Regions from separate parts of the Stenotrophomonas sp. 82F1 genome, predicted to be linked through region 3. Evidence: predicted binding sites of a transcription regulator. Region 3 holds the regulator's gene; each other region holds the start of a gene.
The links. Region 3 encodes HrcA, which represses chaperone genes, less so after heat shock. Its sites were predicted from a motif close to TTNGCACTCNNNNNNNNNGAGTGCNAA; they were not measured.
Positions count from the first base shown of each region.

Region 1: rpoH (RNA polymerase sigma factor RpoH) is a predicted target of HrcA. The motif match lies at 2,082-2,108, and genes of this name have one in related genera.
Region 2: AC13GI_RS12265 (co-chaperone GroES) is a predicted target of HrcA. The motif match lies at 1,515-1,541, and genes of this name have one in related genera.

Region 1 covers NZ_JBSPUD010000019.1:63,368-67,325, forward strand. The annotation lists gene ftsX (permease-like cell division protein FtsX) at 1-280, shown strand, start outside; gene AC13GI_RS16660 (response regulator) at 288-1,130, shown strand; gene ung (uracil-DNA glycosylase) at 1,140-1,865, shown strand; gene rpoH (RNA polymerase sigma factor RpoH) at 2,120-2,995, shown strand; gene purD (phosphoribosylamine--glycine ligase) at 3,198-3,958, opposite strand, start outside.
Region 2 covers NZ_JBSPUD010000011.1:4,308-8,265, forward strand. The annotation lists gene AC13GI_RS12260 (endonuclease) at 1-1,234, opposite strand, end outside; gene AC13GI_RS12265 (co-chaperone GroES) at 1,588-1,875, shown strand; gene groL (chaperonin GroEL) at 1,959-3,608, shown strand; gene AC13GI_RS12275 (aspartyl protease family protein) at 3,723-3,958, opposite strand, start outside.
Region 3 covers NZ_JBSPUD010000016.1:82,179-86,136, reverse strand. The annotation lists gene dnaK (molecular chaperone DnaK) at 1-431, opposite strand, end outside; gene grpE (nucleotide exchange factor GrpE) at 635-1,150, opposite strand; gene hrcA (heat-inducible transcriptional repressor HrcA) at 1,214-2,278, opposite strand; gene recN (DNA repair protein RecN) at 2,394-3,958, shown strand, end outside.

The sequences.
Region 1 (3,958 bases), on a different contig from region 3:
CGCCAGCGATGGCTTCATCCGCCGCCCGTTCCTGTACCTGGGCGCCTGGTATGGCCTGGGCGCCGGCGCGGTCGCGCTGGGCCTGATCGGTATTGCCGGTGCCGCCCTGCGCGCGCCGCTGGCCGAACTGTCGCGCAGCTATGGCAGCCCGTTCGTGCTGCATGGGCTGGACCTGCTGCATGGCAGCCTGGTATTGCTCGGCACCTTGCTGCTGGGCTGGCTCGGTGCATGGCTGGTGACCGGCCACTTCCTCCGCCAGACCCGCCCGACCGACACCTGAGACCGGCATGCAACCGCAAGCGCTGAAGCACCTTGAAGGGCCCGCGACGCGGGTGATGGTGGTTGACGGTTCCAAGCTGGTGCGCAAGCTGATCGCCGACGTCCTGCAGCGTGATCTGCCGGGCGTGGAGGTGATCGGCTGCGACAGCATCGAAGACGCACAGCATGCGCTGGCGCAGGGCCCGGTCGATCTGGTCACCACTTCGTTGACCCTGCGCGATGGCGACGGCCTGGCGCTGGCACGGATGGTGCGCGAAGCCGCCGGGCAGGCCTATGTGCCGGTGATCGTGGTCTCCGGCGACGCCCAGCAGCACCTGGAGCAGCGCCGCTTCACCGAGTACGTCACCGATTACTTCGACAAATCGCTGGGCCACGAGGCCCTGGCGACGTTCGTGCGCGGCTACGTGCAGCCGCAGACCATTCCCGGCGCGACCATCCTCTACATCGAGGACAGCCGGGTGGTGGCCGAGGCGACCAAGCGCATGCTCGAGCGCCAGCAGCTCAACGTGATGCATGTGGTCAGCGCCGAAGAAGCGTTTACCCTGCTCACCGCCGAATCGCTGGGGCGCAGCCGCCATCGCATCGATCTGGTGCTGACCGATGTGACCCTGAAGGGGGAGCTGAGCGGCCGCGACGTGGTGCAGCGCGTGCGCGTGGACTTCGGCTACGGCAAGCGCCGGCTGCCGGTGCTGGTGATGACCGGCGATGGCAATCCGCACAACCAGACCGGTCTGCTGCAGGCTGGCGCCAACGACCTGGTGCTGAAGCCGATCGAAGAGCGGCTGCTGATCACCAAGGTGCTGTTCCAGCTGCGGCTGGCCCGGTTGAATGATGGACCCCTGTTGCGATGACGTGTTGCGATGATCGATGAAGTAGTGGACACCCCGGCGATCCAGCTGGAACCGAGCTGGAAACAGCGTGTGGGCGATTACCTGCTGCAGCCGCAGATGCGCGAGCTGTCCAGCTTCCTGCGGCAGCGCAAGGCCAGCGGTGCGGCGGTGTTCCCGCCCGGCCCGCAGATCTTCGCCGCGTTCGATGCCACCCCGTTCGATCAGGTGAAAGTGGTCATCCTCGGCCAGGACCCGTACCACGGCCGTGGACAGGCCCATGGCTTGAGTTTCTCGGTGCAGCCGGGCGTGCCGGTGCCGCCGTCGCTGTTGAACATCTACAAGGAGATCGAGGGCGACCTGGCCATTCCGCGCCCCGATCATGGCTGCCTGATTCCCTGGGCACAGCGCGGCGTGCTGCTGCTCAACGCGGTGCTGACGGTGGAAGAGGGCAAGGCCGGTGCCCACCAGGGGCGCGGCTGGGAAGGCTTCACCGATCACGTGGTGGACGTGCTCAACCGCGAGCGCGAGGGCCTGGTGTTCATGCTCTGGGGCGCCTATGCGCAGCAGAAGGGCAAGGTCATCGATACGGGCCGCCATCGCGTGCTGAAATCGCCGCATCCGTCGCCGCTGTCGGCCCACCGTGGCTTCCTCGGCTGCCGTCATTTCTCGATGGCCAACGAGTACCTGCAGCGCTGCGGGCAGGCCCCGATCGACTGGTCGCTGCCGCCGCGGGCGTCGCCGGCGCCATCGGGCTGAACGGCGGGCAACGCTGCCCGGCGATCGAGGGGCGAAACCGCTGCCTGTTCAGCTCCCTTTGACTCGGAATGGCCGTGTTTTCCGGGCCAGGGGATTGAATTGCAAGGGATTGTGTATCCCGAAAAGCGCGCTCGCCACTGTCATCAAATCGCGTTACGGTAGGGCTCTGTTTGGGACCAGTGTTTCATCAGTGGGATGCTGGAACTTTTTCCTCCTTTAGCAGTCCAAATCCCAGACTGCTAAGATGGGTGCCTATGAGCCAGAACACCTCTACTGCCCTTGTGGCAAACAATCTGCCGATTCCCAGTGCGCTCGGTTCGCTGGACGCCTACATCGGTGCCGTGCACCAGATCCCGGTGCTGTCGGTCGATAACGAACAGGACCTGGCCCGTCGCTTCCGCGACGGCAATGATCTGGACGCTGCCCGCGAGCTGGTGCATTCGCACCTGCGCTTCGTGGTGCACGTGGCCCGCGGTTACAACGGCTATGGCCTTGCGCTGGGCGACCTGATCCAGGAAGGCAACATCGGCCTGATGAAGGCGGTCAAGCGCTTCGACCCCGACATGGGCGTGCGCCTGGTGTCCTTCGCCGTGCATTGGATCCGTGCCGAGATGCACGAGTTCATCCTGAAGAACTGGCGCATCGTCAAGGTCGCCACGACCAAGGCACAGCGCAAGCTGTTCTTCAACCTGCGCAAGTCGAAGAAGCGGCTGGGCTGGATGAACGCTGCCGAAGTCAGCGCGGTGGCCAAGGACCTGAACGTGTCCGAGCGCGAAGTGCTGGAAATGGAATCGCGCCTGTCCGGCCGCGATATCGGTTTCGATGCGCCGACCGATGAAGACAACGACCACGCGCCGCCGTCGCCGGCTGCGTATCTGGTGGCCAATGACGAGGACCCGTCGATGGCCTACGAGCGCGAGGACAGCGAAGACAACCAGATGCAGCTGCTGCGCGAAGGCCTGGCGGAACTGGATGCGCGTTCGCGCGACATCATCCGCCGCCGCTGGCTGGATGCGGACAGCAAGGTGACGCTGCAGGAACTGGCGGACGAGTACGGCGTGTCCGCCGAGCGTATCCGCCAGGTCGAAGCGAACGCGCTGAAGAAGATGAAGGCGCTGTTCACCGCGTAAGGCGGCGAGGCGTTTGAGTGACGAAAAGGCCCGGCATTGCCGGGCCTTTTCTGTTTGTGGGGCTGTCATCCACGCATGGCGTGGATCTACCACGGGGCACACCCTGCATGAACGAATCGCAGCGTAGATCCACCCCATGTGTGGATGCGGCAAGATCCAGTAGATCCACGCCATGCGTGGATGTCCCGATGCCGCGTGGACCTCAACCCTCGCGCGCGATCGCCCGCCAGCCGATGTCGGTGCGGTGGAACTCGTTGGCCCAGCCCACCTTGGCCACGCCGGCATACGCGTTCGCCTGCGCGTCGCGCACGCTGTCGCCCAGTGCGGCCACGCACAGCACGCGGCCGCCGGCGCTGAGCACCTGGCCCTGCGCATCCAGCGTCGTGCCGGCATGGAACACCTTGGCCGTTGCCGGCACCTCATCCAGGCCGGAGATCACCTCACCGGTGATCGGCGATTCCGGGTACGGCTTCGCGGCCAGCACTACGCCCAGCGACGGGCGCGGATCCCACTGCGCGTCCACCTGGTCCAGGCGACCATCGATCGCCGCTTCCACCAGCTCCACCAGGTCCGACTGCAGGCGCAGCATCACCGGCTGCGTTTCCGGGTCGCCGAAACGCACATTGAACTCGATCACCTTCGGCGCACCGCTGGCATCGATCATCAGGCCCGCGTAGAGGAAGCCGGTGAACGGAATGCCATCGGCGATCATGCCCTGCACGGTCGGGTTGACCACCTCGCGCATCACCCGGGCATGCACCTCGGGCGTGACCACCGGCGCCGGCGAGTACGCGCCCATGCCGCCGGTATTCGGGCCGGTGTCGCCGTCGCCGACGCGCTTGTGATCCTGCGAGGTGGCCATCGGCAATGCATGCACGCCGTCGACCATCGAAATGAAGCTGGCTTCCTCGCCGTCGAGGAATTCCTCGATCACCACGCGCGCGCCGGCATCGCCGAAGGCGT
Region 2 (3,958 bases), on a different contig from region 3:
GGCCCTTGTCGCCGGTGGTGCTGGCAAAGCCCAGCGAATTGGGCCAGGTGTGCTCGCGGTTGTACTTCAGGCCACCGCCGCTGCCGGCACGGTCGGTCACCTTGGTGTAGCTGCGGTTGCGATAGGCATCGAGGATCCGGCCGCTGTTGTTCGGATCTTCGTCGGCGATCTCCAGGATGGTCCAGGTGCTGGTGCCCGAGCCGCTGTACGGATACGCGGTGTGGCCCTTGATGGTGGCGTGCAGCGAGCAGCGCAGCTGGCTGGGGCTGCTGGTGTTGACCTTCGAGTAGTAGCCCGCCGGCCCGCCGGGATTGCCCGGGTCCGGGTTGCCGGTGGTGGTGGCCACGGTGAAAGCGATGCGGCTGTCGGTCGCCGGGCGGGCACCCTGCGCATCGGTGATGCGTGCGGCACGGATGTCGAAGCGGCAGGCTTCACCGGCGACCAGCGCGGTGTTGGTCGACAGCTTCACGCTCTTGCCGCTGGCCGGCCAGGTCAGCGGCACGCTGCCGGAAGTGCCGCAGGTCAGTGCGAAGGCGCCGCTGGCGAGGTTGACCGTCTCGCTGAACACCACTTCCAGGTCGGCGGCGGCCGGGAAGGTGCTGCTGCCCTGTGCCGGCGTGGTGGTGGACACCGACGGCGGCGTGTTCGGGCCCGGGGTGCCACCGCCGCTGAAGGTCTGGTTGTTGTTGCAGCTGCCGAAGGTCTGCCTGGCCGATTCGGCCCAGGTGAAGTGCGCGTACTGGCTGCCGCTGCCGGTCAGCTGCAGCGAGGTGCCCGCCGCGGTGCTGTTGGTTTCGGCAACCGGAATGTTCTGGCTGGTCATGCCGGCGGCGGGGCCACCGGAGGCGGTGATCGCGCCCTCGTAGCTGAGGAACTGGACCACCTTGCCACTGGCGTCGACCAGGGCGATGCCGTCGTTGGGGCCGTTCTGCAGGCCGTTGGTGGGGTAGGTGACCACGGCCAGGGTGGCGCTGCCGCAGCTGGCGGCGGTTCCCGCCGGTACCGCGTTGTTGGCGTAGACCGTGGCGGCCGACGGATTGCTGCCGTTGTAGAGGTACAGGCGGTAGCCGGACAGGTCCTCGCCGGCGGTGGCGACCACTTCGATGGCTTCGCCGACGTCACCGGCAGCGGTGCTGTCGTCGTAGTGCAGTTCGTTGATGAAGACCTCGGCCTGGGCCGGCGCGGCAGCCAGTGCCAGCAGGCAGGCGGCGGCGAGCGGGGACAGCAATCGCATCGACTACTCCTTGTGATTGGGAATGCCGGGCCACCCTAAAGCCGATCTGGTGACACTTTGTCGTAAATGAACGCCAGATATCTGACAGTGAGACGGCGGTCACCAAATGCCCGCGATTTCCCCCTTGGCTTGCCGCGTCGCATCCCTATAAAGGCGTCCGCGCAGGAATGGAGCGCCGCCGGGTCTCCGCAGAAAAATTTCGGCGGCGGGCCTTGAAAGGCCTCCGGAGGTCTCCATCTCTGTCGTGCTCCCGACCTGTCGGGCTTTTTCACGCGCGTTGCTGGCAGTCGCCTGGTGCGAGTGCTAACATCGCCGGACTTTTTCAGACCAATCAATAACTTAAGAGGTCCCACATGAGCATCAAGCCGCTGCACGACCGCGTTGTGGTCAAGCCGATCGAAGCCGACGAAGTTTCCGCCGGTGGCATCCTGATCCCGGACTCCGCCAAGGAAAAGTCCACCAAGGGTGAAGTCGTGGCCGTGGGCCCGGGCAAGCCGCTGGACAACGGCACCGTGCGCGCGCCGTCGCTGAAGGTCGGTGACAAGGTCATCTACGGCCAGTACGCCGGCAGCTCCTACAAGAGCGAAGGCGTCGAGTACAAGGTCCTGCGCGAAGACGACGTGCTCGCCGTCATCGGCTGAGCGTCGGCGCGACCTGCTTCATCCCCTGATTCCAAACACCCAGCCGCCGGGCATGGCCCGGCGCTACCAATGAGGTAACTGCAATGGCTGCCAAGGATATTCGTTTCGGTGAAGACGCCCGTTCGCGCATGGTGCGCGGCGTCAACGTTCTCGCCAATGCCGTCAAGGCCACCCTGGGCCCGAAGGGCCGCAACGTCGTGCTCGAGAAGAGCTTCGGCGCCCCGACCATCACCAAGGACGGCGTGTCCGTCGCCAAGGAAATCGAACTGGCTGACAAGTTCGAGAACATGGGCGCGCAGATGGTGAAGGAAGTCGCGTCGCGTACCAACGACGACGCCGGCGACGGCACCACCACCGCCACCGTGCTGGCCCAGGCCCTGATCCGCGAAGGCGCCAAGGCCGTTGCTGCCGGCATGAACCCGATGGACCTCAAGCGCGGTATCGACAAGGCCGTCGTGGCCGCCGTCGCCGAGCTGAAGAACATCTCCAAGCCGACCGCTGACGACAAGGCCATTGCCCAGGTCGGCACGATCTCGGCCAACTCGGACGAGTCGATCGGCCAGATCATCGCCAACGCGATGAAGGAAGTCGGCAAGGAAGGCGTGATCACCGTTGAAGAAGGCTCGGGCCTGGACAACGAGCTGGACGTGGTCAAGGGCATGCAGTTCGACCGCGGCTACCTGTCCCCGTACTTCATCAACAACCAGCAGTCGCAGACCGCTGACCTGGATGACCCGTACATCCTGCTGCACGACAAGAAGATCTCCAACGTCCGTGACCTGCTGCCGGTGCTGGAAGGCGTCGCCAAGGCCGGCAAGCCGCTGCTGATCGTTGCCGAGGAAGTCGAAGGCGAAGCGCTGGCGACCCTGGTGGTCAACACCATCCGCGGCATCGTCAAGGTCGTGGCCGTCAAGGCGCCGGGCTTCGGCGACCGTCGCAAGGCGATGCTGGAAGACATGGCCGTGCTGACCGGCGGCACCGTGATCTCCGAGGAAGTCGGCCTGTCGCTGGAAAAGGCCACCATCAAGGACCTGGGCCGCGCCAAGAAGGTGCAGGTTTCCAAGGAAAACACCACCATCATCGATGGCGTGGGTGACAAGGCTGCGGTCGATTCGCGCGTTGCGCAGATCAAGACCCAGATCGAAGACACCTCCTCGGACTACGACCGCGAGAAGCTGCAGGAGCGCGTGGCCAAGCTGGCCGGTGGCGTTGCAGTGATCAAGGTCGGCGCGTCGACCGAAATCGAAATGAAGGAAAAGAAGGATCGCGTCGACGACGCCCTGCACGCTACCCGTGCGGCCGTTGAAGAAGGCGTGGTTCCGGGCGGCGGCGTTGCCCTGGTCCGTGCGGTCTCCGCGCTGGCTGGCCTGAAGGGCGCCAACGAAGACCAGAACCACGGCATCCAGATCGCCCTGCGCGCGATGGAAGCCCCGCTGCGCGAAATCGTCGCCAACGCCGGCGAAGAGCCGTCGGTCATCGTCAACAAGGTCAAGGAAGGCACCGGCAGCTTCGGCTACAACGCCGCCACCGGCGAGTTCGGTGACATGCTGCAGTTCGGCATCCTGGACCCGACCAAGGTGACCCGTTCGGCGCTGCAGAACGCCGCCTCGATCGCTGGCCTGATGATCACCACCGAAGCCATGGTTGCCGACGCTCCGAAGAAGGACGAGCCGGCCATGGGCGGCGCTGGTGGCATGGGCGGCATGGGTGGCATGGGCGGCATGGACTTCTAAGTCCCGCTGTGCCGGTAGCTGCCGACCCAGGTCGGCACGCTTCCCTGCTGCAGTGAAAAACCCCGCCGCAAGGCGGGGTTTTTTTGTGGGCGATGATCGGTGTTCGCTGCGCAACTACCGGGCAGCTGCCGGAGTGTCCTGCAGCTGCGGCTTTTCACTGCGACGCAGGCAGATCCACTCGGCGCCGCTGCCGATCTGCACGCGGGTATCTGTCATGGCATCAGCGCCCAGAATCAACGCGGGGCGATCTTTCAGTCCCAGCGAGGCAAACACCGGCAATTCACTGATGCGCACTTCCTGCGTCGGGTGTTCCCAGCTGCCCATGCGCAGTCCCGGCAAGGGCGCCAGCC
Region 3 (3,958 bases):
GGCACGGTGATGACCGCTTCGGTGACCTTCTCACCGAGGAAGTCCTCGGCGGTCTTCTTCATCTTCTCCAGCACCTTGGCCGAGATTTCCTGCGGCGCCATCTTCTTGGCATCGCTGGTGGCCACCCAGGCATCGCCATTGTCATGGGCCAGGATGCTGTACGGGACGTGCGCGATGTCCTTCTGCACTTCGGCGTCGGTGAACTTGCGGCCGATCAGGCGCTTCACCGCGTAGAAGGTGTTCTTCGGGTTGGTCACGGCCTGGCGCTTGGCCGAGGCACCGACCAGGACTTCGCCGTCCTTGGTGTAGGCGACGATCGACGGGGTGGTGCGGTCGCCTTCCGAATTTTCGATGACGCGGGCCTTGCCGCCGTCCATGATCGCCACGCACGAGTTGGTGGTGCCGAGGTCGATACCAATGATCTTGCCCATGGGGGAGACTCCTTGAAGGATGTTGTTTTTGTCAGTCCGGCCGTTCGGCCGGTGGATGAATGGGATGTGGGGGAGGCTCGTGGAACATTCAAGCCACCCCTCGAACGCTGTGTTTCCGTTCGCCCAACACGTTCAGCGTCGGTCGTGCCGATGCCCCGTCCGGGGCGCGGACACCCTCGCCAGGCCGGGCCCGGCGCGCGGGGTCAATCGGCGGCAACCACCACCAGCGCCGGTCGCAGCAGGCGCTCGTTGAGCAGGTAACCCTTCTGGAACACGGTCACCACGCTGCCCGGGGCGGCGCCGGGGGCGGCGACCTGGCTGATCGCCTGGTGGTGTTCCGGGTTGAACGGCTGGCCGGTCGGGTCCAGCAGCACCAGGCCGTTGTCACCAGCAACCTTCAGCAGCTGCTTGTAGGTCAGCTCCAGGCCTTCGCGAAGCGGATGGGCATCGTCGCCGGCAGCCTTGAGGCCGGCATCGAGGCTGTCGAATACCGGCAGCAGCTCGCCCAGCAGCTTCTCGTTGGCGAACTTGCGCGCCTGCTCGATGTCGCGGGCCACGCGCTTGCGCTGGTTGTCCAGGTCGGCGCGCTCTCGCAGCGCTTCGGCCTTGACCTGCTCCACTTCGGCACGGAGCTGTTCGATCTGTTCGTTGACGCCCTCGGCGGCAGCTGCGTCGGCGGCGGCCTGCTGGGCGGCGATGTCTGGCTGATCTTGATTCATGTCTGGGTCCCTGGCGGTCACTCTCCGCCTCCACCCACCCTAGTGTGGGCGGGATGCTGCGTTTCAAGCGTCCGATGCACCCGGAGTTCGCCCGCCGGGCGAAAAGGCCGCACCGAGCACATCAGCGGTGGCCTGGACCAGCGGGATCATGCGGTCGTAGGCCATCCGTTTCGGCCCGATCACGCCCAGCACGCCCAGTACCTGGCCATTGGCGGTGTACGGCGCGGTGACCAGCGAGACGCCCTGCAGGGGCACCACGCCGGTTTCTTCGCCGATGAAGATGCGCACGCCGGGGGCCTGGATGGTCCGCTCCAGCAGCTGCAGGATCTCGCGCTTGCTGGAGAACAGCTCGAACAGTTCGCGCAGGCGCTCCAGGTCGGACAGGTCCTGCACCCCCATCAGGCGGGTCTGGCCGGCCACCAGCATGTCGTCGGCCGGCGGCTGCAGGGCCTGCTCGGCCAGCTCGATGCTGTGCGCCAGCACCTGTTCCAGCTCGGACCGCGCGTCGCGCAGCTCCAGCAGCAGGCGGGTGCGGATCTCGGCCAGTGGCAGCCCGGCGAAGTGGGCATTGAGGTAGTTGGCCACCTGCTCCAGCTGCCCCGGCGCGAAGTCCTGGCGGGTCTCGATCACCCGGTTCTGCACCTCGTTGTCGGCAAACACCAGGATCGCCAGCACCCGGCGCCCGTCCAGCGCCACGAAATCGATCTGGCGGAAGGCGAACTGCTCGCGGCGCGGGGCGCTGACCACGCCAACGAAATGACTCATCGCCGACAGCAGCTCCGAGGCGCTGCCGAGCAGGGCCTGGGTACTGCCGCCTCCGGCCAGCTCCTGACGCAGCCGGGCCAGTTCACCCTCGCCCGGCGGCTGCATCTGCAGCAGGCTGTCGACGAACACCCGGTAGCCATGCGCGGTCGGAATCCGGCCCGCCGAGGTGTGCGGCGAGGCCAGCAGGCCCAGGTCTTCCAGGTCGCCAAGGATGTTGCGGATGGTGGCCGGGCTGACCTCCAGGCCGGCCACGCGCGCCAGCGTCTGCGAGCCCACGGGTTCGCCGTCCTGGATGTAGCGCGCGATCAGCGTGCGCAGCAGGTGCCGCGCGCGCGGGGCAAGTTGGTCGGGAGAACCGTGCATGGAATCAACCTGTGAGACAGGGACATTAGATAATGGCGACGCATCCCCTTGGCAAGTCATTGGACGACCCCGCCGCGCGTGCTAGCGTTGCGCGGCTGCAGACACCCCCTTACCCATGCTCAGACATCTTTCAATCAAGGATTTCGCCGTCGTCCGCGCCACCGAACTGGAGTTCGGGCCGGGCATGACCGTGGTTTCAGGCGAGACCGGCGCGGGCAAGTCGCTGATGGTCGACGCGCTGGGCTTCCTGTCCGGCCTGCGCGCCGACAGCGGCGTGGTCCGCCACGGCGCGGCCCGGGCCGAACTGTCGGCCGAGTTCGCGCTGGACCAGCTGCAGGCCGCCCGCCAGTGGCTGGCCAGCAACGAGCTGGACGACGACGACCAATGCCAGCTGCGCCGCGTGATCCGCGCCGACGGCGGCTCACGCTCGTGGATCAACGGCCGCCCGGTCACGCTGGCGCAACTGGCCGACCTGGCCGGCCTGCTGGTGGAGATCCATGGCCAGCACGAGCAGCAGGCCCTGCTGACGCGTCCGTCGCAGCTGGCCCTGCTGGACGCCTATGCCCGCAACGAAAGCGAACGCCGCCAGGTGCGCCGTGCTGCCGCCACCTGGCAGGCGCTGGTCGATGAATCCCTGGCACTGTCGCAACAGGGCGATGTGAGTGACCGCATCGGCTTCCTCGAACACCAGCTGCGCGAACTGGACCGTGAGGATCTGGAACCGGAGTCGATCACCGCGCTCGGCGCCAGCCATCGCCGTCAGGCGCACGCCAGCGCCTTGTTGGCCGCCTGCCAGGCAGCTTCGGACCAGCTCAACGGCGACGAAGGCCACTCGGCGCTCGATCTGCTGCAGCAGGTGCGGCATGAACTGGCCAGGGTGGCCGAACATGACCCGCGCCTGGGCGATGTCGATGCCTTGATCGACAGCGCCTCCATCCAGCTGCACGAAGCCCTGGCCCTGCTCGACCGGGTGCATGACGACCTGGACGCCGATCCGGACCAGTTCGAGGAGAATGAGCGCCGTCTGGGCCGCCTGCACGATCTGGCCCGCAAGCACCGCGTGCCGATGGACGAGCTGGGTATGCAGCGCGAGCGCATGCACGCCGAAGTGGAACAGCTGCGTGGCGCCGACGAGCGCCTGCAGCGGCTGGCCGGCGAGATTGAAAAGGCCGCAGCGGCTTGGCGCGTCGAGGCCGCGGTGCTGACCAGCAGCCGCCGCACCGCTGCTGCCGAGCTGTCGGCCACCACCACCGGCATCATCGCCGAGCTGGGCATGGGCGGCGGCCAGTTCCTGATCGAACTGGAGCCGCAGGACAGCGGCAAGCCGGACCCGCAGGGCGCCGAGCGCGTTGAATTCCTGGTGGCGGCCAATGCTGGCCAGCCACCGCGTGCGCTGCGCAAGGTCGCTTCCGGTGGCGAGCTGTCACGCATTTCGCTGGCCATCGAAGTGGCCGCGCTCGACCTCGACGCGGTACCGACCATGGTGTTCGACGAAGTCGACTCCGGCATCGGTGGCGCGGTGGCCGATATCGTCGGGCAGAAGCTGCGCGCCCTCGGCGAGAAGCGTCAGGTGCTGTGCGTGACCCACCTGCCGCAGGTCGCCTCCAAGGGTCACGCGCACTACCGGGTCAGCAAGGCGCCGGTGGAAGGCATGACCCAGAGCGCGGTGGAGAAGCTGGA